DNA from 3 places in the Lysinibacillus sp. A4 genome. Region 1 is predicted to be linked to each of the others. Evidence: riboswitches for the same ligand, from Rfam matches in the RefSeq annotation. Region 1 holds a riboswitch; each other region holds the start of a gene.

What was found. Region 1 has a riboswitch for lysine ahead of NY607_RS07355 (aspartate kinase). Riboswitches for the same ligand answer to the same signal wherever they lie in the genome.
Region 2: linked by a shared signal. The riboswitch ahead of NY607_RS23335 (amino acid permease) and the one ahead of NY607_RS07355 (aspartate kinase) in region 1 are both predicted to bind lysine.
Region 3: linked by a shared signal. The riboswitch ahead of NY607_RS18860 (transporter substrate-binding domain-containing protein) and the one ahead of NY607_RS07355 (aspartate kinase) in region 1 are both predicted to bind lysine.

The regions. Positions count from the first base shown of each region.
Region 1 covers NZ_JANWTB010000003.1:377,201-387,394, forward strand. Annotated here, with positions in the region: gene rph (ribonuclease PH) at 1-464, opposite strand, end outside; gene racE (glutamate racemase) at 597-1,394, opposite strand; gene NY607_RS07320 (MarR family winged helix-turn-helix transcriptional regulator) at 1,405-1,857, opposite strand; gene NY607_RS07325 (helix-turn-helix domain-containing protein) at 1,932-2,153, opposite strand; gene NY607_RS07330 (acyl-CoA thioesterase) at 2,341-2,805, opposite strand; gene sdhB (succinate dehydrogenase iron-sulfur subunit) at 2,999-3,778, opposite strand; gene sdhA (succinate dehydrogenase flavoprotein subunit) at 3,784-5,538, opposite strand; gene NY607_RS07345 (succinate dehydrogenase cytochrome b558 subunit) at 5,605-6,213, opposite strand; gene NY607_RS07350 (YslB family protein) at 6,486-6,920, shown strand; gene NY607_RS07355 (aspartate kinase) at 7,019-8,245, opposite strand; lysine riboswitch at 8,379-8,556, opposite strand; gene uvrC (excinuclease ABC subunit UvrC) at 8,664-10,194, opposite strand, start outside.
Region 2 covers NZ_JANWTB010000019.1:2,305-12,498, forward strand. Annotated here, with positions in the region: gene NY607_RS23320 (nitric oxide synthase oxygenase) at 68-1,114, shown strand; gene NY607_RS23325 (hypothetical protein) at 1,166-1,696, shown strand; gene NY607_RS23330 (CynX/NimT family MFS transporter) at 1,764-2,972, opposite strand; lysine riboswitch at 3,151-3,327, shown strand; gene NY607_RS23335 (amino acid permease) at 3,410-4,873, shown strand; gene NY607_RS23340 (response regulator transcription factor) at 5,024-5,716, shown strand; gene NY607_RS23345 (sensor histidine kinase) at 5,723-6,658, shown strand; gene NY607_RS23350 (ABC transporter ATP-binding protein) at 6,789-7,712, shown strand; gene NY607_RS23355 (ABC transporter permease) at 7,705-8,394, shown strand; gene NY607_RS23360 (Nramp family divalent metal transporter) at 8,442-9,707, opposite strand; gene NY607_RS23365 (winged helix-turn-helix domain-containing protein) at 9,930-10,194, shown strand, end outside.
Region 3 covers NZ_JANWTB010000010.1:108,953-119,146, forward strand. Annotated here, with positions in the region: gene NY607_RS18815 (DUF1033 family protein) at 1-58, opposite strand, end outside; gene NY607_RS18820 (globin-coupled sensor protein) at 182-1,909, shown strand; gene NY607_RS18825 (acylphosphatase) at 1,955-2,236, shown strand; gene NY607_RS18830 (hypothetical protein) at 2,582-2,794, opposite strand; gene NY607_RS18835 (5-bromo-4-chloroindolyl phosphate hydrolysis family protein) at 3,211-3,861, shown strand; gene NY607_RS18840 (toxic anion resistance protein) at 3,858-4,925, shown strand; gene NY607_RS18845 (DUF6501 family protein) at 4,974-5,171, opposite strand; gene NY607_RS18850 (amino acid ABC transporter ATP-binding protein) at 5,435-6,166, opposite strand; gene NY607_RS18855 (amino acid ABC transporter permease) at 6,179-6,904, opposite strand; gene NY607_RS18860 (transporter substrate-binding domain-containing protein) at 7,075-7,932, opposite strand; lysine riboswitch at 8,052-8,238, opposite strand; gene odhB (2-oxoglutarate dehydrogenase complex dihydrolipoyllysine-residue succinyltransferase) at 8,579-9,841, opposite strand; gene NY607_RS18870 (2-oxoglutarate dehydrogenase E1 component) at 9,932-10,194, opposite strand, start outside.

The DNA.
Region 1 (10,194 bases):
GGGAATTTTTCAAATGGCTTTTCTTCAGCAAATTTAGCAATGGCCTGTGTCATGGCAACAAATGCTCCCGTAATGGATGCTGTACGAGTACCGCCATCCGCTTGAATGACATCACAGTCAATCCATACAGTACGTTCGCCTAGCGCCTCTAAATCGACTACAGCACGCAATGCACGCCCAATCAAGCGCTGTATCTCCATTGTACGACCATTGACTTTCCCACGAGAGGATTCACGTGGTGTACGTTGAGCGGTTGCACGAGGCAGCATGGAATACTCGGCTGTAATCCACCCTTTCCCTTGCCCACGTAGAAAACCAGGTACCTTGTCTTCAATCGTTGCGGTGCAAATTACTTTTGTATTGCCTACTTGAATTAATACGGAGCCTTCAGGGTGTAATAGATACTCACTATCTATTTTCACAGGTCGTAGCCCATCTGCATTTCTACCATCATATCTTGTCATATATTTCGTTCCTCCTAAAAACTTTCGCGCCCTCATCTTATCATAATTTGTGCCATCAAAAAAGTACTCGGTGGCTTATGTACAATGCTAAAAACGTAAAAAATCAGCCTAGCCTGTTGCTAAGCTGATTTTTTATTTTAATGTGATACGTTTTATGTCGAGAGTACCTTGCTCTAACCAATTCTCAGCAATCGAACGGAAAATTGGGACAGAACCAGTTGCAAAAAATCTATGAGCAGGCACCGCATTTGCATTTGCTAAAGTGCCATTATACGCTAACATTTCCTGTACATCCTTTGCTGTTTCCTCCGCAGAAGATAAAACATTCACATCTTCTCCGACAACAGCTTCAATTTGTTTTTGTAAAATAGGATAATGTGTACACCCTAAAATAACCGTATCAAATTGTCGATTTTTCAACGGCTTTAAGCCTTCTGCTATTAAATTATTTGCAAAGTCACCTTTATATTCGCCACTTTCTACAAGTGGTACGAATGTGGGACAAGCTAGTGGAATAATATGTGTTGACGTATTGAGTGACAATAAGGCTTCTTCATACGCCCCACTTTTAATTGTTCCTTCTGTTGCAAGCACAACGACTTCATGTCGCTTCGTTTTTTTTACAGCTGCACGTGCGCCAGCATTGATAACACCTAGTACTGGAAAAGGCATATTTCTTTGTAAACTTTCGAGTGCTACTGCAGTCGCTGTATTACAAGCTATAACGAGCATCTTAACATTCATTTTTTCGAGTGCTTTTGCCATTTGCCAAGTAAAATTCCGTACTTCCTGACGACTTCTTGGACCATACGGACACCTTGCTGTATCGCCAATATAATAAATCGTTTCGTTTGGCAATCGCTTCATGATTTCTTTTGCTACGGTTAAACCGCCTACTCCTGAGTCAATAACGCCTATCGGGGCATTCATACTTTCCGCCTCAATCCTGTTTCATGTGTACATGTAGTTTTTCTAAATAGCTTGATAATTGCGCGACTTCTTGTTCATTAAAACCAACAAGCATCTCTTGCAAATATTGCTGTCTTTTTTCAATTACTTCTTGAATGATACGTTCGCCCTTTTCGAGAAGATGAACGACAACGACACGGCGATCATTTTCATCACGCACACGCTTGACTAATTCATTTTTCTCCATTCGGTCCACTAAATCTGTTGTCGTGCTAAAAGCTAAATATAAACGGTTTGATAATTCGCCAATTGTAATATCACCAAGCTCTTCTAACCACTGTAATGCAACAAATTGTGGCGGCGTAATCGCATAATCGGAAACAATTTCTCTTCCCTTTTGCTTCACGATGGCCGCTATATAGCGTAATTCCTTTTCAACCGTTGCAACGGTTTCAGGTGAGTGCTTTGTTACTTCATCCGACATATAACTATTTCACTCCTAATAATACGTTGAATAGTTCTATTTTGTCGTTTTTTTCACGAAATAGCAAGTGTCCATTAGTCTAATTTAAATTCTTCCAAGCGTAACAGCTCAATTAACGCCTGAGATCGATTCGTTACACCTAGCTTTTGAATTGTATTGGAAATGTGATTTCGCACTGTTTTTTCACTAATACCAAGCTGCTCTGCAATATCTCTCGTTGTTTTTTCAGCTAATAAAAGCGCAAATATTTCACGTTCTCGGTTTGTTAAAAGAGAACGATGATGAGAGCCATTCATTCAGTTACACCCTCCTCCCCCGCACGTATTGTAACTTATGTTAAGGGGCAGGAAGCGGTGACGGCTATTTGCATGATTATTCCATGTTTCCTTAAAAATTTCGAAAATTACATTGTTACATTCATAAATTTTACGTAAAAAGTAAAACCTACTATTTCACTTAATTTACATATACTTATATATTGAACTAGTGAGGCAGAATGGCCAACTGAATGAATTTTGTTTTTTCTTCCTCTGAAATCGGCACACTTTTACCTGTACGAGGATCCATTTGCACAATTGTGCCACGACCAGTGAAACAGATTTCGTCCTTTTGATTTTTTGCTAGATAGTGAATGTCCAGCGACGAATTCCCAACTTGCGCGATTTTTGTATAGATTCGTAGTACATCATCAAAGAAAACCTGCCTTACATAATCACATTGTAAATCGGCTACAATGGGTATAGATTTCACATTCTCTTCTCCAACTGAGGGCATTAAAATTCCTAAATGTCGGAAGTAATCAATTCTTGCCTGCTCAAAATATGTAAAGCTAATCGTATTGTTCATATGACCATACATGTCTGTTTCTGAAAATCGCACTCGTACCTCACTAAAAAATGAAAAACCCTTTTCCCACTCTTGAAAATTATCGATATAATTTGCCTTCATGATATACCATCCCCTGTCATGTAATTGCCCGTCTTTTATCAATCAACGGCAAACAAAATGAATACATATTCATTATAAAAGAAAATACTATATTATCATAGAAAAAACGTAAATAACACTTGATAAATTTCATTTCTATAACTTTAAAAAACTCCCTTACACTTCGTGTAAGGGAGTTCAGCTTGTCCGTATATTAGTCTACGTAGTGGTCAGAACCGAAGAAGTTACGGAACATTTGCACTGTAGTTGCACGGTTTAATGAAGCGATGGATGTTGTTAAAGGAATACCTTTTGGACATGCAGCAACACAGTTTTGAGAGTTACCACAGTTTGCAAGGCCACCGTCACCCATAATCGCATTTAAACGTTCATCTTTAATCATAGCACCAGTTGGGTGAGTGTTGAAAAGACGTACTTGTGATAATGGAGCTGGTCCGATGAATGAAGCCTTTTCAGACACGTTTGGACATGCTTCCATACATACACCACAAGTCATACATTTAGATAGTTCATAAGCCCATTGACGTTTACCTTCTGGCATACGTGGACCTTCACCTAAATCATACGTACCATCGATTGGTACCCATGCTTTAACTTTTTTAAGCGCGTTGAACATACGTTCACGGTCAACTTGTAGGTCACGAATAACAGGGAATGTTTTCATTGGCTCCAATTTAATCGGCTCTGTCAATTGGTCTACTAGTGTAGAACATGATTGACGCGGACGGCCATTGATCACCATTGAACATGCACCACAAACTTCTTCTAAACAGTTCATATCCCATGATACTGGTGATGTGTTTACACCATCTTCAGTAACAGGATTTTTTTGAATTTCCATTAAAATTGAAATTACGTTCATACCATGACGGTAAGGCACTTGGAATTTTTGCCAGTAGCTATTGCCGCCTTGTGTATCTTGACGTAAGATTTCCACTTTGACCATTCTTCCAGTATTTGCTGCGATTTGCATAACTTTTAGTCTCCTTTCGCAGAGTAGTCGCGTTTACGTGGTGGGATTAATGAAACGTCGACTTCTTGGTACGTGATGATTGGATTACCAGTAGCTGGGTCAAACTTCGCCATTGTTGTTTTTAAGAAGTTCTCGTCATCACGGTTAGGGAAATCAGGTTTATAGTGTGCACCACGAGATTCATTACGTAATAGTGCACCTTTTGTCATTACTTTTGCAAGCACTAACATATTTTTAAGCTGACGTGTAAAGTGCGCGCCTTGATTGCTCCATTTTTGCGTATCATTGATGTTGATGTTGCTCCAGCGCTCAGTAAGCTCATCAAGTTTTTTCAATGTATCTTCAAGCTGATCATTGTAACGTACTACAGTCATTGTAGCAGTCATCATTTCACCAAGCTCTTTATGCAGTAAGTAAGCGTTTTCTGTGCCTTCCATTTTCATGATAGCATCCCATTTCGCTTGTTCCTCTTTTACACGAGCATCGTAAATCTCTTGTGGAAGATCTTCTGCATGCTTTTTAAGGTGTTTTACATAGTCTACTGCGTTTGGTCCTGCAACCATACCACCGTAGATAGCAGATAATAATGAGTTTGCACCAAGACGGTTTGCACCATGTTGAGAGTAATCACATTCACCTGCTGCAAATAGACCAGGAATTTCAGTCATTTGATTGTAGTCAACCCATAATCCACCCATTGAATAGTGGACAGCTGGGAAAATTTTCATTGGTAATTTACGTGGGTCATCCCCTACGAATTTTTCGTAGATTTCGATGATACCACCAAGTTTAACATCCAATTCATGTGGATCTTTATGTGAAAGATCTAGGTATACCATGTTTTCGCCATTGATACCAAGTTTTTGGTTTACACAAACGTCGAAAATTTCACGTGTTGCAATATCACGTGGTACTAAGTTACCATAAGCTGGGTATTTTTCTTCTAGGAAGTACCAAGGTTTACCGTCTTTATAAGTCCAAATACGACCACCTTCACCACGAGCTGATTCTGACATTAGACGGTTTTTGTCATCTCCAGGAATCGCTGTTGGGTGAATTTGAATGAATTCACCATTCGCATATGAAGCACCTTGTTGATAAACGATAGAAGCAGCAGAACCTGTGTTAATAACAGAGTTTGTTGTTTTACCGAAGATAATACCAGGGCCACCAGTCGCCATAATAACAGCGTCTGCACGGAATGATTTAATTTCTTCTGTACGCATATCTTGCGCTACGATACCACGACAAACGCCGTCTTCATCGATAATAACACCAAGGAATTCCCAGTGTTCATATTTATTTACTAAACCAGCTACTTCATGAGAACGAACTTGCTCATCTAGCGCATATAGTAATTGTTGACCAGTTGTTGCACCAGAGAAAGCTGTACGGTGCATTAAAGTACCACCAAAACGACGGAAATCTAAAAGCCCTTCTGGTGTACGGTTGAACATAACACCCATACGGTCCATTAAGTGGATAATGCCAGGTGCTGCATCACACATACCTTTTACTGGTGGTTGGTTCGCTAGGAAGTCCCCACCATATACTGTATCATCAAAGTGGATCCATGGAGAATCCCCTTCACCTTTAGTATTTACCGCACCATTAATTCCGCCTTGCGCACAAACAGAGTGTGAGCGTTTTACAGGAACTAATGAGAATAAATCAACTTCAGTACCAACTTCAGCTGCTTTAATCGTTGCCATCAGACCGGCAAGACCACCGCCGACAACAATTATTTTGCTTTTCGCCATGATTATTTCTCACTCCTCTTAAAAAATTGCAATGATTGCATGTGCTCTATCGTAGCTTCTATTGAATTATACGAAAGCTAAAATAGCAGCCACACCAACTACACTTAGAATTACGAAAAGAATGTTTGTTACGTAAGTAGCGATCTTTTGAGACTGAGGAGATTGTGTAATACCCCAGCTTACTAGGAATGCCCATAAACCGTTAGATAAGTGGAAAGTTGCTGATAAAATACCAACAATGTAGAATCCAAGCATGAATGGATTAGCAACAATATTCGCCATCATGTCGTAATCAACGTGTGTGCCAAGTGCTTTTTGAATACGAGTTTGGAAAATATGCCATGCAATGAATATCACTAAGAATACACCAGTAAAACGTTGTAAAGAGAACATCCAGTTACGGTACGTGCTGAAACGTCCAGTGTTTGGTGTAGCAGTGAATGCAATGTAGACACCATAGAATGCGTGGAACATTAATGGAATATAGATGACAATCCATTCAACTAGGATAAGGAATGGAATCTTTTCCATTACTGCGGTAGCATCGTTGTAACTTTCTGCCCCGCCTGTTGCTGTAAAGTTAATGAACAGGTGCATCGTTAAAAACAGACCTACTGGAATGATCCCAAGTAGAGAATGTAAGCGACGCCATAAAAACTCTCGATCTTTCGACAAGACTGTTACCCCCCTTAGTACTTAAAATAGCACAACAAAAGAAGTCATCATTTTGTAAATGATACTTCATTGACTGTGTATTTCATCATGGTACAATATTATGACATGTTTATTGTACTCTCAAGAGCTACGAGCGTCAAGGCAACTCGGAGTTTTTCATAGAGCTTATTAAAGAACTAATCTAGTACATGATGCGTCGTTTTTTCTCGAAAAATCTATCATTACTTTATTACCGTTAAATTTTAAGAAAATTCTAAGAAAGAAGGATAACAATGTTAAACACTCCATCTCCTACAATCTCATCATTTGGCTATGAGATCATTCGTGATCATATTCTATCTTCTATACTTGGTAAACATGAAGATGACGTCCTTTATTGGGCAGGTAAAGAGCTTGCTCGCAAGTTCCCATGTAAAAGTCAAGATGAACTTATCGCATTTTTCGCAGATGCCTGCTGGGGTACATTAGAACTCATAAAGGAATCAAAAGATGGACGTATTTTCCAGTTGACAAATGACCCTGAAATTCTGCAAATAAAGCAGCGCAGCTTTAAACTTGAAGCTGGATTTATAGCAGAGCAAATTCAACTAGCTAAAGGCTACCTAACAGAATGCTATAATGAAAAACGGGAAAAGCAACAATACGTCATGTTTACAGTCAAATGGGACGTTAAAGAACGTATTATGAATACCATTCCCTCAGAATAATTAAAAAGGATTGTTTCCCATTAAAGAATGGGATGACAATCCTTCTTTTTTCTTCCTTTTATTTCGGTCAATTACATAAAATGCTGTTTCTTCTATTATTATATGTAAAGTGCTTGCTCTAAATTAAACTCATCATGGAGAGCATTAGCTGCTTGGATCATATCATCCTGTGGTACAACAACGGACACTTTTATTTCAGAAGTACTAACCATTTTTACAGGGATATTTTCACGACGTAACCGATCAAACATACGAGCAGCAACGCCTGGATTGGAAGCCATGCCTGAACCAATAATAGAAACTTTTGCTAGTCCAATTTCGAAGTCAGCAAAACTAAATCCAAGTGATAATTTACTATCCTCTAAAACACGTAATGCTTCCGCAAATTCCTCTTTTAAAATGGAAAACGATACAGTTGGCTTCAACCCATCAATAATGGCTTGGACAATAATATCTACATTAATACGGTTCTCTGCAAGAACCGTAAATATATCTGCTAATGAAGCATTGGAAAAAGCATCATACCCTACTGTTAAACGAATAATATCTGATTCAAATGCAACACCACGAACGACTAAATTTTTTTCCATTTCCACTTCCTCCTTCAATAAAGTGCCTACTGATTCTATTAAACTTGAACGTATAATAACAGGCATTTGAAATTTCTTCGCTAACTCCACCGCACGAGGATGTATGATATGAGACCCTAAATTCGATAATTCCAACATTTCATCATATGAAATTTCTTGAAGCTTTTGGGCATTGGGAACATATCGTGGATCTGCTGTATAAACACCATCCACATTTGTATACATATCTACTCTCTCCGCTTCCAACGCTATGGCAAGTGCAACAGCAGCTGTTTCAGCTCCACCTTTTCCAAGCGTGGTGATATTGTGCACTTCGTCAATCCCTTGTTCTCCAGCAATAACCACAATTTGTCCCTGTGCAAAATGTTCTTCCATACGACTAATATCTATATAGTCGATACGAGCATGTCGATACATACCATCCGTATGTATACCAGCTTGCCATCCAGTTAGAGACACAGCCTCATAGCCTGCTTCCTGCAAGGCAATGGCAAATAAAGCACTAGATAATTGAGAGCCAGTTGACAAAACTGCATCTAATTCTCTTTTCGACACATCGTCAGTTAGTTGGTGTACCATCATTTTCATCTCTTTCGCAGTGTGTCCCATTGCTGCAACGACCACTACTACATCCAATCCTTTGTCCTTTTCAGCAATCGCTTTCCTAGCAGCCTCTTGGATTTGTTCAGTAGAAGCTAATGCAGCTCCTCCAAACTTCATCACGACTTTAGCCATTTCTTTCGTTCTCCCTTCCAGTTCATGTATTTCACCAAATTATGGGGGGTAAAACCGTTTCTAGAAAACTAAAAGGCAGCCTCCACATAACGTGAAAGCTGCCTATAACATGTACAATAATCGTAACTTGCGCATGTGTGATAGCTCTCCGAAACGTTTAGAATCGACAGTCTTACATTTCTTAAATGCAAAACCAGTACAGCAATGGAACAACAATACTGTACTTCGGCAAGCTCCCCTTTCACACAATATCTCTGGACTTGTCCATCCTCCATTGTGTTACTCTTGAATCTTGCACCTCTATCATCACTTTAAAGTGAATGTATTCAATTCATTAAGCCTTAGCGTAAACAAACTAGTCACGCAGTTGGCTCTCCATAACATTGAAAACAATGTTATTTATAACCATAGCACATGCCTATTCCTTTGACAATGATTGTTGCTGAAAATAGCTAAAAATTTGGCTTGCTAAATTAGCGGACATCCCAGCCTCCTGTAATGCTAGCTCGCTCGCCTCTCGAATTTTTTTGACTGAACCGAAATGTTTAAGAAGCTGTTGCTTTCGTTTTGGTCCTACCCCTTCAATATGATCTAATACAGATTGAATGGTATGCTTCTCATGCTGTTGACGCAAGAAGGTAATAGCAAAGCGATGGACTTCGTCTTGAATTCGTTGTAATAAATAAAAGCCATCACTTGTACGTTTTAAGCTAATCACTTCTGGTGGATCACCGAACAAGAGCTGAGATGTATTATGCTTATCATCCTTGGCTAAACCAGCAATCGGTATAACAAGACCAAGCTCATCTTCTAGTACTTCACGGGCTACTTCCATTTGTCCCTTACCACCATCAATTAAGACTAAATCTGGTAATGGTAGTCCTTCCTTTAAAACACGGATATAGCGACGACGTATAACCTCCTGCATTGCACCGTAATCATCATGCTTGGCTGCTGTACGCGTTTTATATTTTCGGTACTCCTTTTTCGCAGGCTTCCCATCAATGAAAACAACCATAGCAGACACTGCATCCGTTCCATGCATATGACTATTATCAAAAGCTTCAATTCGTAAAGGAGTACTAATACCCATTGCTTCGCCAAGTGCCTCACAAGCACCAATCGTACGTTCTTCCTGGCGCTCTATTAGCTGGAATTTAGCTGCCACAGCAATCTCAGCATTTTTGGTAGCTAATTCAACCAATTCCTTCTTTTGACCTCTTTTCGGTGTGAGCACTTTAATTTCTAATAATTCTGTTAAGATAGCTGCATCAATGGCTTGTGGAATAAAAATTTCTTTTGGCTTAATATGCTCTGGCTTTTCATAAAAGCGCCCAACAAATGTTAAAAATTCTTCCTCTGCATCTTGATAGATCGGGAAAATTGAGACATCTCGCTCAATCAGCTTTCCTTGGCGCACAAAGAAAACCTGAACACACATCCATCCTTTTTCAACAGCATAGCCAAATACATCTCGATTTGTTGTATCACTTGAAACTATTTTTTGTTTCTGCATAACCGTATCAATATGGGCAATTTGGTCTCGGAATTCCTTCGCTCGCTCAAATTCTAGGTTTTCTGCAGCTGCTAGCATTTTAACTTCAAGCTCTTTTTTGACTGCCTCCACACCACCATTTAGAAACTTCGTCATATCCTCAATCATTTCTTGATAAACCTGACCATCAATTTCCTTCACACAAGGTGCTAAGCATTGACCCATGTGATAGTACAAGCAAACCTTGGAAGGTAATTGTACACATTTGCGCAGCGGATACAATCGATCCAATAGCTTTTTCGTTTCACTTGCTGCATAGGCATTCGGATAAGGACCAAAATATTTTGCCTTATCCTTTTTTACCTTCCGTGTCGTAATCAGACGAGGATGTTTTTCATTCGTAATTTTTAAATATGGATAGGTCTTATCATCCGTTAACATGACATTATATTTT
Region 2 (10,194 bases), on a different contig from region 1:
TCGATTACTATTTTCATGGTGCTTGTTGTTTTGTTCCTCTAATATGAGGATAAGTGGAGGAATCGATATGAATATACAGGAGATACAGCAATTTTTAAATCTATATCAGACAGAACAAAATGAATCAGAACTTTGGTTAAAGAATAGATTACAGGCAGTTAAGGATGCAGGTGAATATCATCCAACAACAGAGGAGCTAGTTTTTGGTGCACGGGTGGCATGGCGAAATAGCAATAAGTGTATTGGACGTCTGTTTTGGCAGTCACTGCATGTGGTAGATGCACGTGATGTTTTAGATGAAAAGGCTATTTTTCAAAAATTACTAGAACATATTGATTATGCGACAAATCATGGGAAAATTCGTCCAACTATAACAGTGTTTGCTTCAGATAGAGTACGGATTTGGAATCATCAACTAATTCGTTATGCAGGCTATGAAACAGATGCAGGCATTATTGGAGATTCACAGTCCATTAAATTTACAAAAGTGTGTGAGTCGTTAGGATGGAGAGGTAAAGGAACTGATTTTGATGTACTACCACTCGTTATACAGGTGGATAATCGTGCTCCTCAAATGTTTGTAATTCCTGAAGAAAATATAGTAGAGGTCTCAATCCGCCATCCAGAGTCAATCGATGTGGAGAAATTAGGAATGAAGTGGTATGCTGTACCCATTATTTCGAGTATGCGTTTTCAAATGGCTGGAATTGATTTTCAAGCAGCTCCATTTAACGGCTGGTATATGGGAACAGAGATTGGTGCACGAAATTTAGCAGATCATGATCGTTATAATATGTTACCTGCCATTGCAGACATTTTTAATCTTGATACAACCAAACATGCGTCTCTTTGGCGTGATCGTGCTTTAGTAGAACTTAATATTGCTGTTCTTCACTCATTTAAAGAAGATGGTGTGAGCATTGTTGATCATCATACAGCAGCTCAGCAGTTTAAATTGTTTGAGGAGGCAGAAAAATCAACAGGAAGAGAAGTGACAGGCAACTGGACATGGTTAATCCCACCACTTTCCCCTGCCACAACGCATATATTCCATAAACCCTATGTAAATATTTATCATACACCAAATTATTTTTATCAAAAACCATGCTATTAGTGTAAAGGAATTGTTTACTTTCAATACTTTTGATGAGAGAGGGCGCTTACTATGTTAAATCAGCAAATTCCCAATATCCCATGGAGACAATTGACGACACCTTATGGTAGAGGTACAGCCATTCCTAAGCTGATAGAACAGGAGCAATACACACAACTAGCTGAATTAATTGAACATCAAGGTACACTGTGGCAGGTGACACCATGGGTTTTGCTTGTCCTGCTAAAAAAGCTTACTAGTAAAAAATTAGAGGTTGTCTCATTACAAGAGGTACAGTTATATTTAGCTGTGGCACATGCTATTACCAAGGATTATCTCGAGCCAGTCAATACTGTTAAAAATATGCAGGAGCTATTAGACGTCAACTATTTGTGGATAGAAAATGAGGATAATGATGAACAGGAGTGGGAGAAAGAAACGCCAAAGGGCTATGAGGAGCAAGCTTTTGTAGGCTATTACTATTATAGTTATAGGCTTTTACAAGAGGCTGTTCCTATTTTTTCTACTATAACAGCTCGTAATAATGAAGCATCAGAATGCCTTGCTGAATTGCTAACATTACTCCAGCAACCCGACAATTAAGTAATGTGTAAACACTATATAGAAATAGAGCAGATGGAGGAATCTAATCCACCTGCTTTATTTAATTTTAATGCACATATTCATCCTTAGAGGCTCTCATTGAGCAAAAGAAGAGTAACATTGCTACAACGACAAAGAGCCATCCCGCAATATTCCAGCCGCCAAATAAATCATGCAAGTAGCCAAAAAGAATAGGACCAATTGCGGCAAATAAATAACCCAAAGATTGTGCAAAGCCTGATAAATCTGCTGCTTCAAATGCAGTACGAGTACGGAGAGTGAAGAACATCATTGCTAGGGCAAATGAAGAACCACCTGCTAACCCTAGAAGAACCATCCACAGTACCCCAAGACTTGTCCATTCCATGACAACCCCAACAAAGCCTACTAAATAGAAGGATGTAAACATCAATACAAGTGGGCGTTGAGAAGTCATTTTACCGGCAATAATAGGCACTGCTAAGGCCATTGGTACTTGTGAGAATTGCATGATTGAAAACATCCAGCCAGCTTTATCAGGGGCTAAACCTTGAGCAATATAGATCTCAGGTATCCAAGCTGCTGTTGTGTAGAATAATAAAGATTGTAAACCCATTGCCCCTGTGACAGCCCAAGTAACAGGTGATTTCCATAAAGGTGTACTGGTCTTTTTAGATGTAGTAACTGGTTCCGGTTTATTTGACTTTAGTTGAGGTATCCAAATTAAGATTGTAATGAGAACGAGTATGAGTGCAATGGAAAGTGCACCTTGCCAGCCTAACCATGAATTAGCTATCGGATAGCTAATACCAGCACCAAGGCCTGCAGTAAAATTCATGGACATGGTGAAAAAGGCCATTAATAAACCCACATGATAGGGAAATTTCAATTTCAATAATCCTGGAATTAGTACATTTCCAAAAGAAATGGCTACGCCAATTAACACAGTACCCAATAGAAGTAATTCTGTAGTACCAAGTGAACGTAGGACAATTCCTAAGGCCAAGAGAAAAGTTGATAAAAATAATGTTAGCTCAAGCCCTAGTTTGCGTGCTACAACTGGTGCAAATGGAGATATAACAGCAAAAGCCAGCAATGGTATCGTTGTTAGAAAGCCTGCCAATACATTAGATATTCCAAGATCTTCACGGATAAAGGATATAATTGGGCCAACAACAGTTAGTGGCATTCGTAATGTAGAGGCTATAAAGATAACTCCAAAGACTAAAAGTAAGGTTGTTCCTTTCCAGCTAATTTTTTTACTTGGAAAACTAGTGGAATGATCATTTGTAGTCAAAATAAAATCCCCCCTAATAATAATCATTCTAATTGAACTACTATAACACTTTATCACACTATTAAAAATAGTAGAAGATTCATAAAATACAGAACATTTATGGTTGTATTGAAATGTCTATGGTCTTATGTTAGTATAATAAACATCATAAATTTAATAATTATATGCCTCATGTTTGTATTGAGGTAGAGGTCGCGATATTTATAAGTATGCTAATTGAAATGACAAGCATTGATGAAATTAGTTGAAAGGAAATATTGCCGAAGTGTGAGGGGACTTGAAAACCTCATGCTGGGGCTGTCTCCGAAAGGAACAGAACTGTCACGTTTGCACAACGTGTTGAGCTATCATGTAGGAAAAACTGAGGATTAATGTAGCCATCACAGTGTATATGTGATGGCATTTTTTTGCCTCATAAATAGGAAGGAAGCTATATCGTGAGTGAAATAAAAGTAAATCAGCTCGGACATAAAGCACCGAAGCTGAAAAAAGAATTAAAAAGCCGTCATATTACAATGATTTCTTTAGGCGGTACAATTGGTACGGGGCTATTTTTAGCCAGTGGAGGAGCAATTGCTCAGGCAGGACCTGGAGGAGCATTGCTTGCCTATGCTTTAATTGGTATTATGGTGTATTTTTTAATGACAAGTTTAGGGGAAATGGCTGCCTATATGCCATCATCAGGTTCATTTAGTACGTATGCAACGAAATTTGTAGATCCTGCTTTGGGCTTTGCATTAGGCTGGAACTATTGGTATAACTGGGCAATCACCATTGCTGCCGAAATTGCTGCTGTGTCATTAATTATGAAATATTGGTTCCCAGATAGTTCATCAGCACTTTGGACAGTATTATTTATTGCTGTTGTACTGACGTTTAATTTACTATCCGTAAAAAGTTATGGTGAAAGTGAATATTGGTTTGCCATGATTAAAGTAGCAACGGTTATTGTTTTTATTATCATTAGCTTACTAATGATTTTTGGTATTTTAGGTGGGCAGGCTCCTGTAGGTTTCACTAATTTCTTTGTTAGTGATGGGCCATTCCATGGTGGCTTCCTTGCTACATTTGGTATTTTCCTAGCTGCAGGATTTTCATTCCAAGGGACAGAATTACTAGGAATTACAGCTGGTGAAACAGATGATCCTGGTAAAAATATTCCGAAGGCTGTTAAATCTGTATTTTGGCGTATTCTTTTGTTTTATATTTTAGCGATTGGTGCAATTGGGATGTTAATTCCATTTACAGACGAACGTTTATTATCAGAAGATATCGCAGTATCACCGTTTACACTAGTGTTTGACCGCCTAGGTATCGCCTTTGCTGCTTCATTAATGAATGCCATTATTTTAACGGCTATGCTTTCAGCAGGAAATTCAGGACTATATGCATCTTCTCGTATGTTATGGCAATTAGCTATGGATGGACATGCACCTAAATTTTTTGCAAAGCTAAGTCGTAGAGGTATTCCGATTTATGCACTTATGGCAACATTAGCTGTAGGCTGTTTAGCATTTTTGGCATCCTTCTTTGGCGATGGAGTGGTTTATATCTGGTTATTAAATGCTTCTGGAATGTCTGGGTTTATTGCATGGCTAGGTATTGCGTTTAGTCATTATCGTTTCCGCCGAGCGTTTGATGCACAGGGCTTAGATCCAAAGTTATTACCTTATAAAGCCAAATTATTTCCGTTTGGACCATTATTTGCTTTTACAGTTTGTATGATTGTAGTCATTGGACAAAATTACACAGCCTTTACAGGCGATAAGATTGATTGGTACGGTATCCTTGTTTCGTATATTGGGATTCCATTATTTTTAGCATTATGGTTTGGCTATAAAATAAAGCACAAAACAAAAATGCTTCCACTTAAAGATTGTGATTTAAAAGTTGAAGATTAGATAATAGAGCTGTTCTATAAACCAAAGAGTGATGGTTTATGGAGCAGCTCTTTTTTCAACACTCATAAACAAATCACTAATCAAACATCATAAATATGGTAATGTAATATACATATGGAAATTGGGTTTTGATAGGAGAGGTGCATCATAGTGCAAAAGCATATTTTACTTGTAGAAGACGATGAAGCCATTCGTGAAATGGTTTCTAATTACTTAACGATGGAAGGTTTCCATGTCACAACAGTGACTAATGGCGAAGAGGCATTACAAAATTGTTTGCAAAAAACCTTTGACTTAGTCATCTTAGATATTATGATTCCTAAATTAAATGGATTGGAAGTATTAAAGATTATTAGAGAGCAGGCAGCACTTCCTATCATTATTATGTCTGCAAAAGACAGTGATGTTGATAAAGCATTGGGCTTAGGATTAGGGGCAGATGATTATATTGCTAAACCCTTTTCTATGCTGGAATTTTCAGCACGTGTAAAGGCTGTTATCAGAAGAGCTACGAAATACTCTAGTCAAGCTGAACAAAAGCAAGAAGTCCTAGAAATTGATAATTTAAAGATAGATATCGTTAATTTTTCAATAACAAAGAGCGGACAAGAGATAAAGCTGACATCAAAGGAATTTTCCATTTTAAAATTGTTTGTGACAAATCGCCACAGAGTTTTTACCAAAGAGCAAATTTATCAGACGATATGGAAAGATGCCTATTACGGAGATGAAAATATTATAAATGTACATATCAGAAGACTACGTGAAAAAATAGAAGATGATCCGTCACATCCTCAATATATTAAAACCCTATGGGGAATCGGCTATAAATTTGAAGGGTAAAACTATATGATATTTCTATTATTATTAATCATTGTATTGCTAATCGGCATTCTTATTTTTCAATGGAAAATCAAGAAGGAGCAAGAACGTGCTATCCAATATATTCATCGAAAACTACACGTAATTGTGAATGAACAGACGTATGAAAAGATTCTAGTAACAACTACAAATTCAGAAATTCAACAGTTACTTATTACACTGAATACTTTGCTAGATCAACATCAAAAAATTCAGGCTACGCATCGTAAAATGGAAAATTCCATGAAAAAGATGTTGGCCAATATTTCACATGATCTTAAAACGCCTTTAACCGTTGTACTTGGCTATATTGAAATGCTTCAACTTCAAAATGGGATTAGTGACGAGGAACAGCAACGTTTACTTAAGGGTGTACATGCTAAAACATTAGAAGTATTAAAAATTATTCATACATTTTTTGACTTGGCAAAATTAGAGGCTGGGGACACAGATTATCCAATCACTAAAATCAATGTCAGTGAAATATGCCGAAAAAATGTTTTGTCTTTTTACGATTTGGTTACTTCACTGGGATTAGATATTAAAATTGATATCCCAGAAAGCTCCATATATGCACTTGGTAATGAAGAAGCATTAAATAGAGTGTTAAACAATCTACTGTCTAATGCTATTGCATATGGAGCAGATGGCAATGTAATTGGAATTACCATAAGAAATGACGAAGTCAATATTGATATTGATGTGTGGGATTGTGGCAGGGGCATTGATGAATATCATATCGATCGCGTTTTTGAAAGAATGTATACGCTTGAGGATTCTCGAAATAAATCTTTCCAAGGTAGCGGTTTGGGACTAACGATTACAAAGAGACTAGTAGAAATAATGAATGGCTCCATCCGTTTATCGAGTATTCCCTATGAAAGAACTATTTTTACGATTTCGTTAAAGCGAATGATGTATTAAATCGATTATGCTTGTAGAGCTTTAATGCTTTGCAGGCTTTTTTACTTAAGAAATATGTAAGAATGCAGTAATAAAATAGAGAGTTTCATTTTTTATAATGAAGCTAGTCACAATTGAGGGAGAGAATTACATGACATACATTGTAAAAACAAATCAGCTTACGAAAGTGTACGATGGAAAGGAAGTTGTTTCTGCTGTCAATATGAACGTTAAGAAGGGAGAAATTTATGGATTTTTAGGTCCAAATGGTGCGGGTAAAACGACTGTTATGAAGATGCTAACTAATCTTACGAAGCCTACAAGTGGGGATGTAGAAATTTTGGGGACGAAATTGACGGATAAATCCTATGAAATACTAAAAAGAATGGGGACAATTATTGAATATCCTATTTTTTATGAAAAATTAACGGCTAGTGAGACCCTGGAATTACATTGTGAATACATGGGTTATTATGATAAGAAAGAAATTGCACATGTTCTTAATTTAGTAAAGTTATCGAATACAGAGAATAAGCAGGTTAAAGATTTTTCTCTGGGAATGAAGCAGAGATTAGGTATCGCAAGGGCCATTATTACAAAGCCAGAGTTACTTATATTAGACGAACCAATTAATGGATTAGACCCAGTAGGGATAAAGGAGTTAAGAGAGCTTTTCAAGATGCTTTGTAAAGAGTACGGTATAACCATTATTATCTCTAGTCATATTCTGGCTGAAATAGAACAATTGGTCGATACAATAGGTGTTATTAAGAATGGAAGGCTCATCACGGAGGTAGCAATGGATACTATTAATCGTGATCAGGTCAATTATACCGAAGTGATTGTAAGTGATGGGAAAAAGGCAGCGTTTATTATTGAAAGCGAATTGAACATTACTAATTTTAAGCTAATGGATGATAAAACGATACGTATATACGACTCAACTGTATCCCAAAAAAGCCTATCTAGAGCATTAATTGAACATAACGTTGAGATTGAAGAGATTAGTAAAAAAACAAGTTCATTAGAGGATTATTTCTTAAAGCTAATCAATGGAGGTGTTGTCCATGCTTAATTTAATGCGTTTAGAAATGAAAAAATTTCATTTAGGTTCATATGTTAAAGGAGCCATTATCGCTAATTTTGTTATTCTTGGTTTCTTGTTTATGATTTTATTTATTTCTAAAGTTGAAGGAGACCCAGGGCTTGAAAATTATGAGGTTGCATTCAGTGTTATTGATTCATTTGTAAGAGCAGTTTTTATGATTTTTGCTTCTACGTTAATAGCTAAGTTAATCATCGGAGAATATAAATTTAAAACCATTACATTAGCCTTTATGTATCCTATAAGTAGAAAGAAATTAATGGTCGCAAAGCTTGCTATTGTCATGCTATTTACTTTCAGTATGATCATTATCTCCAATGCTCTTATTACAACCATTTTTTGTATCATAAGCGATCGATATGAATTAATTCCTGATGTACTATCAAGTTCTTTAATTATCCAGCAAATACCTTCTGTATTGATGAATGCGATTGCTGCCTCAGGTATAGCTTTAATCCCATTGTATTTCGGGATGAGAAAATACTCTATACCGACAACTATCATTTCATCTATTATAATTGTGTCTGTAACTTCATCAAATTCAGGTAACTTTACTTTAAACGATATTATTATTATTCCAATTACTTTAGCAATCGTGGGTCTTGGTATTGCTTATTTAGCCATTAGAAATATCGAAAAGGTGGACGTTTAATCAAAAAGATACCAGGTGCTCATTACTATAGAGTACCTGGCTTTTTGTTATCCAAAAATTGTTTCCCACAGTAAGTAAATATTTAACGTAACAACAATGACTACGACAAACCAACCTAAAACAGTTGTAATACGGTGATTAACTAAGCTTCCCATGATGTCTCGTTTACTTGTAAACATAACCAGAGGGACAAGTGCAAAGGCAATACCAAATGATAAAACAACCTGACTAAGAACGAGAGCATAGGTAGCATTCACACCAGAGGCAATGATTGCAAGTGGTGGCACCATGGTAATCGCTCTACGTAAATAAAGAGGTATTTTTCTTTGAATGAAGCCCTGCATGACAACATCACCTGCTAAAGTCCCTACAGAGGAGCTAGCAAGCCCTGCAATAAGTAAACCAAGACCAAAGGAAATGGCAGCCATTGGGCCGAGCGCCTCTTTTAAGCCATTGTAGGCAACATCTAAATCTTCAACTACAACGCCTTGGGTATGGAATACTGCTGCGGCAATTATGAGCATGCTCATATTGATGGCACCAGCAATAATCATAGCGATGATAATATCGATAAATTCAAATCGAAAAATGCGTCTTTTTTCTTCTTCATTACGACCAATAATACGGCTTTGTGTTAAAGAGGAATGTAAGTAAATAGCATGAGGCATAACGGTTGCACCTAAAATACCTGTTGCTAATAATAGTGAATCTACACCTTCAAAGTGTGGCGTGAACATGCCAATCGCTACATCACCCCATGCTGGCTGCGCTAAAAATGTTTGGAAGGCAAACGCCAATACAACAATTAAAACCATGCCAGAAATACCTGCTTCAAAGGCTCTAAATCCTCTTCTTTGCAACTCTAAAATAGCGAATGAACCCACTGCTGTAATCAATGCGGCGGGAAGCATTGGGATATTAAAAAGTAAATAAAGCCCTAGTGCTGCTCCGATAAATTCCGCGAGGTCTGTGGCAATGATGACCAATTCCGCCTGTATCCATAAAAAGATAGATGTTTTTTTAGAAAAATGCTCGCGTGCGACTTCAGGTAAATTTTTTCCTGTGGCAATCCCAAGTTTGGCAGACAGGGACTGAATTAACACGGCCATTAAATTAGAAAAGGCTATAACCCAAAGTAGCAGGTAGCCGTATTGAGAGCCTGCTGTAATATTTGTAGCAAAATTGCCAGGATCAATATAGGCGACTGCTGCAATGAAAGCAGGTCCTAAAAATGGCAAAAATCTTCGCCAACCTTTTATATCTCCATCTAAAACCGCCTCTGCAGACGATTTTGTGACTCGTTTGTAAACCATATTGTTCCCTCGTTTCAAAAAGTATCATTAGTGAAATAAAGTTTCCTATAGGAAAATAAGATATTAGTATTCTAACGCTAGGAATAAAAAAAGTGAAGTAGTTTGCTTTATCCTTCTAAAATAAGTATGCTCTTTTGGATGAAGTGAATGAGTAGAAAAATTAAATTGCAGGAAAAATTCGAAATTTATAGAACTAATGAAATGAAGAAGGGAGACAGGGTGATGGATATGGTATGGGTAAAATCAAAAGTAACAATTCCACGTACAGTGCCAAATGTATTAGAGAGGAAGAAATTATTTTCTATTTTATCTAACAATCGAATGAAGAAACTAACCATTATACGGTCAGCCGCAGGATACGGAAAGACGACTCTTTTAAGTCTGTGGTTGAAGCATATTGATGAATCGGTAGCATGGTTTACTATCGATCAGAATGACAATGATCCTGTGAAATTTTTAAAGTACTTAATACATACATTATCTTTTA
Region 3 (10,194 bases), on a different contig from region 1:
AGCCTTCAAATTTCCACCAAGGCTCATAGTCCGCTTTCATGTAAATAATTGTATACATATTTGCCCATTCCTTGCTGTCATAAGATAGTTTCATTTTAGCAAACACAACTGAAATGTCTATTAAAACCACCTGAATTATGCTATTATTACCTTATTATACATACTTTTTGGAGGTATTTTTATGTTTTCAAGTATTCGACCTAAAGCAGAGCTAGAAGAACTACTCAAACGTGGTACAGATTTACATGCAACAGGCCGATTTTACCAAACACTGGCATTCAATCATTTCACTTCACAAGATGAGGAGCACTTAAAGGCACTCTATCAAAAGCTCAAAGACATTACCCCTTCCATGAATGCCATTTTTCATCATTATTTAAGCGAGATATCCCCTACCTCTCAATTAATCATTAGTGAAGAAAATATTAATCAATACTTAACACAGTTTTTCTTAGCAACTCGTGATGATCATTATGTAGATGAAACTGTCAAATTTTTCAATCTATTCCGCAAGCATCAATACGAGCCTGGTAAATTAATTGTTGTCTTCAACCAATTTGCCTTCTATATTACTACATATATTTTACACAATTTTGGTATCAAGCCAAATAAAGCATTTCAATATATGAAATCATTCCAATCCGCTGTCAATGTCGATCAAGAATTGTTAGTGGAAGTGTTAACAGAACGCATTATTGAAAATGTGGTAGGAGAAGTATCTTCTTTAATGGATGTCAATGCCAAAATTATGTACATGAAGGATTTAGTCTTTAGCCTAGATAAGCAAAATGAAGAGATTCAATCCTCTACTGCTGCAACAGAACAGATTGCAGCTTCTATCAATGAGGTTGCACGCATGTCTTCTCATATATCAGAGAAAACAACTGAATCTGTTGACCATGCTACAAAAGGTAAAAATGCTATTGAGCATGCCCTATCGGAGATTTTTAAAACAGAGGAGACCTTTACATCCATTGTTGACTCATTTTCGGAATTACAAAAAAGGGTAAATGATATTGAGCAGGTTGTCACATTAATCAATCAAATCGCCGATCAAACGAATCTACTCGCACTTAATGCCTCCATTGAAGCAGCGCGTGCAGGTGAACATGGGAAAGGCTTTGCGGTCGTTGCACAGGAAGTACGAAAGCTTGCTGAAAACACGGTAGCTGCGCTAAGTGAAGTATCCGCAAATGTTCATCATTTAAAGAGTTATTCGAATGATGTTTCTAACTCAATTACAGATACGACAGCTATTATTAAAGAAGCAACCGTTGAAGCAAAAGATTCGTTACCATTATTAAATGCCATTGTTCAAGCGATTGAGGGTATTAATTTAGATGTGACAAATACGGCTGCCATTTCCCAGGAACAAGCAGCCGCGATTGATGAAGTTTCAGCAAGAATGATCGAAATTTCAAGCTTGCAGGAAGATATTCGTGATTATAGTCATAATACATCCAGCGATATTCATTTATTAGGGAAAGAAATTAACCGTTTCCGTAATGATCTTATTGCTAACAATAATGTACAGCTTTCATCTATTGCCCTACTACAATTATCGAAGGCGGATCATATTTTATGGAAATGGCGCATTTATAACATGTTCCTTGGCCTAGAAAACGTTGATCCAAGCGATGTTTCTTCTCATAGAGACTGTCGACTTGGCAAATGGTACACTGCGCCTCGTACAGTCGAACGTTTCGGTCATTTACAGGACTATCATGAATTAGATGGCTATCATTTACGCGTCCATGAATCAGCGAAGCTTGCGGCTGAAGCCCATAAAGCGGGTCATATCGAACAAGCTGATGTTCATCTAAAAGAAGTCGATGAGGCATCTAAGCATGTACTTTATCACATTAATAACTTAATTGCCTATTTAGAAAAAGAACGTGTCATGCAATAAAAGGAGAGGTTCGCCCCTCTCCTCTATTAAGTAGGAGGTATTCCCTTGAACAAACGAGCAAGTATAAAATTTTTTGGTGATGTCTATGGCACAGGCTACCGATTCTTCATCAAGCAAAAAGCTATTGAATTAGGGTTAAAAGGATACTGTCGATTGAATGACGCAGAGCAAATTGAAGTGGAAGTGGAGGGCTCAGAAAAGGCACTCAATGAATTTCTCCTTTTTGTCCAAAAAGGCGTTAGTCCCCAAGCCAATTCCAATTCATTTTCTTTAGAATTATACGATGATTTAAAAGGCTATATACGTATGGAGTCAGACATTGTTTAATGTCTGGCTTTTTTGTAGTGTTGTTGGGTTCAACAAATTTTAAACTAACACGGCGTTTTATTGTCACATAGGAAGTAATACAATTTACTTGTCCTTGTTGCGGATATAATGCATGAAAAACTACTAAATACTTACCAGATATGTGCAATTTGTATATTAGATTGGGTGCATGCGAAGAACGATGTATTGCGTTTGTAAGAAAACCAAACGAAAAAGACGAAAAAGATTCAAATTGGAAGCCGTTTTTCTAGAGAGCTGACACTGGGCTATGGGTTCTTTGAATGATGCCTCCTCTCCTATTTATTGAAATCAAAAAAGTCATGCTCTTAAGAACATGACCTATCATCATTTTTTGATTTTTATTTTTTGAATGGCAGCAACTAATATCGATTCATCAGTGATTTTCACATATTGATTTTTAGATTCCTTCATATAGCCTTCTTTGTTTAAATAGGCTTTTAATTTTGATTTTTTCTCAAAGACTTTTTCTTTCACTTTCTGTTCACTTACTGGTTCATCCATATTTTTTGTAATAGACACCAGAAAAATTTTCGTCATCCTATATCCCCCTTTGTATCAGTTACGAATTCATTTGGAAAAAGTTTCATACAAGACTCATTCATTTTGGATGTAGATGCTCTTCTTAGAGAATAAACCGCTCCTTTTCGAGTTGGAGCCGCTCATGGATCTCACTTAACCGCTCGCTTTGAGGCAGAAGCCGCTCTTGAATCAAATTACGCTCCTCTATTCTGGGACCGAGATGCAAAAAATCGCTCATTCCGATGTCAGAATGGCTCCTTAGGATAGCAAAACCGACTTATTCATCGAAACAACTCACTTATTCTATGTATTATCATTGAGAAAGTTCACAAATAGCAGTAAAATTTATGTAAGGGATTAATTTTCAATGAAACTTTATGTCGATTATTTCGTATAAGAAGATAGACATATTGAAAAGCAAGGAGGATGAAACAATGCTTAGTGTCGGACAGTTTTTCTCTAGACATAGTGCCAGCTTTCTTATTTCGCTCACAACTGTTTCTATCGCAGCAATTGCGGCAAATCCTGGATTCTTCCTTGGTGGTTTACTGTTTGCGGGTTCCTATGCGACGAGTACAGCGTTGCTGAAACATAGACAAAAAAAGAAAGTCATGCAAATAGCAGGCATCACAAAAGAAGAATTCAAACACATTGAAACACAAGTATTAACAGCTAATAAGCATATTCAAACATTGAGTCAAAACTATTTACGTGTACGTTCTGTTTCAGCGTTTAAACAACTACTTGAAATGACGCGTATCTCCAAAAATATCGTCAAAATCGTCAAGACAGACCCACGTAAATTTTATAATGTGGAACCATTTTTCTATGCACACTTACCTTCTGCTGTAGAATTAACGGATAAATATACAATGCTTTCCAAGCAGCCAGTGAAGGATAAGGAAATTCAATTAACTTTATCCAAAACACGAGAAACCCTAACTGATTTGAATGACACAATTCAAATTGATTTAAAGGATGCACTTGCAAATGATATCGATCATCTGCAAATGGAGATTGAATTCGCAAATCGTTCCAATCTTAGACGTAGAGAACAATTGGACTGGCGAGGCGATGATAAATGACAGCAAACGAACACGCATTTCAACTAAATACCATACCAGGGCTTTCTCCACTAGTCCAATCCTATTTAGAAACAACTCCGCAAAACGAGGCGATGGCGACTTATGAAACGCTATCGCCTCTTGCACAAAGTCGCGCATTACTGTATGCCAGTCAAATCGATTTGACTGATTTTGAATCATTGCTGTCCCTTGGGCAAGATTCACAGCGAGCTCTGTCTCAATTTGCTGACCGCATGCTTGCTCAAGTAAAGCAAAAGGATGTCACTAAAATTGGTCAAATGCTGGATTCTTTAATGCAGACGTTAGATCGAGTAGATCCGACTGCTTTGGAACCAAAAAAGCAAACCTTTTTCAAAAAAATCTTTGGCAAAACCGAGCCTAATGTGAAGCAAACACTCACAGAATTTGAACGTATTAGTATACAGGTGGAACGCATTGGCGTTCAGCTGGAACGTGCACAGCTTCAGCTGATAAAAGATGTTGAAAACTTAGAGGCGCTTTATGCCCATAATCGAGGATTTTTTGAGGAATTGGCAACGGCGATTGCCGCAGGACAAATGAAAAAGCAGCAAGCCATTGAGGTAGAGCTACCTGCACAAATAACGAGTGTCCAAGCTACCAAACAGCCACTTGCGATTCAGCAATTAAATGACTTTGCTGCTCAAATCGAAAGACTGGATCAACGTATTTATGATTTACAGGTATCACAGCAAGTCGCTCTACAAACAGCTCCTCAAATACGTATGATTCAGCAGGCCAATCAAACATTAGCTGAAAAAATTGAGTTTTCTATCGTTACCTTGATTCCGCTCTGGAAAAACCACCTGGCGATGATGCTGTCGATGCATATGGATCATCATTATGCACGTTTAGAGGAGCGATTATCAAGGGCTCATGATCGCTTCTCAAGTCCCACGTTTGAACAGCAAGTTTCGAAGTTTAAAGAAACACAGCAAGAGCTACAAACAGCAATTAAAGATGTTTTTGCCCTGCATACCGCAACTGAACAAGAGAAACAACAGCTACAGGATGTGGCGGGTGCTAGCAGCTATCAGCGAGATTAACAAAAAAATGGGTGGCTCAGCAAATGCTCTGAACCACCCTGTTTGTTTTTATTCAAAATAATCTTTATAATAGCCACCGACATTACCTGTGTTGTCGATGATAAATAGGAACTCTTCTGTTTCATTTTTCACTTCATATTCTTTCCCTACTGTTAATACGTTTGATACTAAGTATTTCGATGCATTTGTATGTTTGCATGTAACCGTTCGTAATGTTGGCGCATCTTTCCATTTTAAATGTAACATATTCTCTCTACCTCTCTTTACTAGCAAAAGCTAATGTCTATTGCTTATTTTATAATATTTTTGGTCTTTTGTGGAGAAAAAAGAAATACTATACCTATTCTATCCAAAAAAAATGAATATTTGAGGTGTTATGATGAGTTTTGGTGGTGTACCGCAATGGTTTTTTATTATTGCTGTAGCATTCGCAATCTGCTTTGTACTTTATGCAGAATGGAATTCTAGAAAATAAGTGAGTCCAACAGGTTGGACTCACTTTTTTGTGCTTATTTTAATGTACGCTTTAAAAATTCCTTCGTACGTTCATGTTGTGGATTGACTAATACTTGTGCTGGAGGGCCTTCTTCCACAATTACACCTTTATCCATAAAGACAACACGATCTGCTACTTCTTTGGCAAATTCCATCTCATGTGTCACAATGAGCATCGTATTGCCCTCGTTTGCTAGCTGACGCATTACCTTTAACACCTCACCCACCATTTCTGGGTCTAATGCAGATGTTGGCTCATCGAATAGCATTACATCAGGATTCATAGATAAGGCCCGAGCGATGGCCACACGCTGCTTTTGTCCACCTGAGAGTTGACGTGGCTTGGCATTCACATATTGATCCATGCCAACGATTTTCAAGTATTTAAGCGCCGTTTCTTCTGCTTCTTTTTTCGAACGTTTTAACACTTTGATTTGGCCCACTGTGCAATTACTTATGACATTGTGGTTGTTAAATAAATTGAACTGCTGGAACACCATGCCTAAATGTGTGCGATATTCTTGAATATTGTGCTTTTCATCTAGGATGTCTTCCCCCTTATAAATAATTTGACCGCCACTTGGCGTTTCTAATAAATTTATGCAACGAAGCAATGTGGATTTACCAGATCCAGAGGAGCCGATTAAACAAACTACCTCTCCTTTTTCCACTTGGAAATTTACATCTTTTAACACTTGGTTACGTCCAAATGATTTACTTAAATGCTCGATTTTAATGACTGCCATTTGTGCGTCCCCCTATACGGCTTCTTTTTGTTCTTTTTGATAGGCATCAGGACCATCTAGACGTTTTTCAACATACAGAAGGATGCGAGATGCGGTAAATGTCATGATGAAATAAAGAACACATGCAACGAAGAATGATTCGAAATAACGGAAGTTGTTACCCGAAATTGATTTTGTTTGGAAGAATAATTCCGTTACTCCAATGACATTTAATACGGCTGTATCTTTAATATTCATGATTAATTGGTTACCTGTCGCTGGTAAAACATTACGCGCTACTTGTGGTAAGACAACATGAAGCATAATTTGGAAGTGGTTCATGCCAATTGCTGATGCTGCCTCGTATTGACCATTATCAATGGATACAATACCGCCACGAACAATTTCTGCCATATAGGCCCCTGTATTGAGGGAAACGACTAAAATACCTGCAGTAATAAAGTGCATATCGATACCGAATGCGATATCTAATCCGTAGTAGACAACCATAGCTTGTACAATCATTGGTGTACCACGGAAAAATTCAACATAGCATGTTAGTATAAAATTAATGAGCTGTAAGCTATAAAATTTCACACCTTTTTTACGAACTGGAATCGTATGCATAATTCCGATGAAAAATCCGATAAATGCACCAATAATTGTACTAATACTTGAAATCAGTAACGTATAATACGCACCTCGTAAAAACATTTGCCAGTTGTTTTCAATAATTGAAAGTATCCATTCAAGACTCATGATGTTCCTCCTAACAATGTCATCTTGCTCGCTTATTTCTTTTGTGTCCTAGCTCTTTCTACCATTCTATGATTTGTCACGCTAGGACATTATCATTATGTAGAGAGGTTCTCATTTTGATAATGATGAAATGATCATGCACGGACTAATTGCTAGTCCGTGCCCTGTCATTATTGTGCTGCGGGTTGTTGAGAAATAGCTTCTTCCATAATCGCTTGACGATCATCTTCTGAAATGCCTTTTAGGATTTCATTGATTTTTTCACGATTTGCGTCATCTTTACGTAAGCCTACAGCAATTGAAGTATTTGATAGGTCTGTATCAAAGCCTTCTTCAAATGCTACATAGGTGAATTTATCGTTGGCAGCAGCAGCGGAAATGCCCTCTGGACGTTCAGCTACATAGCCATCAATTTTACCTGCTTCTAACGCCACACGCATTGCTGGGAAGCTCTCCATTGCTGTTTGCTTTTCTACGCCTTTAATTTGATCGATAACTGTGTAGTTTGATGTATTTAATTGTGATGTAATTTTAGCACCTGAGAAGTCTTGAATCGATTTTGCGCCTTCATATTTGCTACCTTTTTTAATAACCATAACAAAATCAGAAGTATAATAGTTTTCTGTAAAATCAATTGTTTTCTTGCGTTCTTCTGTTGGTGACATACCTGCAATAATTGCATCAATTTTGTTTGATTGTAGCGCTGGAACTAAACCGTCCCACTCCATTTTAACAATGACTAACTCTTTGCCTAGACCTTCAGCGATTTTCTTTGCCATTTGTACATCATAGCCACCTGCGTACTCTGCATTATCCGCAATTTTCACTGCGCCATTTGCATCGTCTTGCTGTGTCCAGTTGAACGGTGGGTAGCCAGCCTCCATTCCAATTCGGAATTCACCGCCGCCTTCTTCTTTGTCAGTTCCAGCATCACTTGAACCGCCCTCTTTTTTGTCACTTGTGCCACATGCAGCTAGCACAATTGCCGTCATGATAGAGATCATTACTAACAACCATTTTCTTTTCATGAAAAACTCCCCTTTTCTGTAAAAAAATAAGACAACTGTACTAAAAAAGACCTAAGTATATTGAACTTAGGTCTTACCTTTTATGACAGTTGCCCAAATCCTCACTATAATTTCCATGTTTCCGAGATAGCACAACCTAGTAAATCTGGAAATCCATTTACTAGGACAGTCCTGCACTTATTCACTGCAGACCCAGTATAAAAGTACGAGCTCCTTTTATACTTCGGCGATATTTCCTTCTTCATTGCGTCTTCGCTTGCTTTTACTCAACAATGAACTAATAAATACCGCGCCTCTACCTCACTGGTAACAATTCGTGAGGTTTGTTTATTTAATTGATATTTAGATACTACTATAAAACTAATATGTTCGTCAAGACGATTTTAACATTTTTCTGACTAATGACAATATTAGGATATTGTGCGTTCTGCTTCCACTTTAAATCATTAAACTTTTATTGATATTTCTGAAAATTACAACAAATATTTATTATAGCGTATGTTCTATATGTGAGAAAAGTTGCGTTTTTTTCTTTCTTTGCTCCTCTAAACGATGTAACATTCGTACTCTTTCAAGCATAGAATCGATCAATACCTTTCGTCATACAAAAAACCCTGCTGAACATTGTTCGCAGGGTTTAATGGCATTATGAATTTAATAATAAATCTTCAGGATTTTCGATTAATTCTTTAACTGTTTTTAAGAATCCTACAGAATCTTTACCATCGATGATACGGTGATCGTATGAAAGTGCTACATACATCATTGGACGGATTTGAACTTCACCATTTACTGCAACTGGACGGTTTACAATTGAGTGCATACCTAAAATACCAGCTTGCGTACCGTTCATAATTGGTGTTGACATTAATGAACCGAATACACCACCATTTGTGATTGTGAATGATCCACCAGCCATATCATTTAAGCCTAATTTTTTATCACGAGCTTTTGTCGCTAAGTTAGCAATATCTTTTTCGATTTCTGCAAAGTTTTTGCTATTTGCATCGCGTACAACTGGTACGACTAAACCTTCTTCAGTTGATACAGCAATACCGATATCAAAGAAGTTATTTAAATGAATTTCATCGCCAGAGATTTGAGCGTTTACGTATGGATATTTTTTCAATGCTGCAACAACAGCTTTAGTGAAGAATGACATGAAACCAAGTTTGATGTCGTTTGCTTTTACAAACTCTTCTTGTTTACGTTTACGAAGTGCCATGATGTTTGTCATGTCAATTTCGTTGAATGTTGTTAACATTGCTGTTGATTGTTTAACTTCTAATAAACGTTTTGCAATTGTTTGGCGACGACGGCTCATTTTTTCAATTGTTACACGGTCAGAATTAGCTGCTGGTGTGAATACTACTGGGCCACCTGAAGTTGCTACGGATGTAGGTGCTGCTGCTGGTGCTACAGCTGGTGCTGTACCATGAGCTGCTACATCTTGTACACGTACACGTCCTTGTGGATCTACTGGAGATACCGCTGCAAGGTCAATACCTTTTTCACGTGCAAGACGACGTGCTGCTGGAGATGCAACTACACGCTCACCAGAAGTTTCTTCTACTACTGGAGCTGCTGCAACTGGTGCAGGTGCTGCTTGTGGCGCTGCTGGTGCAGGTGCTGCCTCAGTTGGTACTGCCGCTGCTGGAGCTGCTGCTGCGCCTTCGCCTGCTTCTACTACTGCGATAACTTGACCAACTAGTACAGTATCGCCTTCTTCAGCTAAAATTTGTGTTAATACACCTGCTTCTTCAGAAATGATCTCAGCGTTTACTTTATCTGTTTCAAGTTCAACGATGAATTCACCTTTTTCAACGCGATCGCCCACTTTTTTTACCCACTGTGCGATACTACCTTCTGTAATCGATTCTGCTAATTCAGGGACTTTAATTTCAGCCACTTTCATTTCCTCCTTTGATTAACGTGCATGACGCACATAGAAGGGCTACTGCTTAAGGGCAAGTAGCCCGGTTTCAAAAATTGATATATATTATTTAACCTTTACTGGCTCAGCAACCGCTTCTTCAATAAGAGCTGCTTGTGCTGCTTTATGAGAATCTGCATCCCCTTCAGAAGTTGAGCTCATTGCAGGACGGCCTACATAGCGAAGTTTTTTACCTTCTGAAAGTTCATATAATGTTTCTAATGCATAATTCCATGAGCCTTGGTTTTTAGGTTCTTCTTGTACCCAAACTATCTCTTTTGCATTAGGATACTTAGCAATGATACCAGCTACTTGCTCTTTTGGGAATG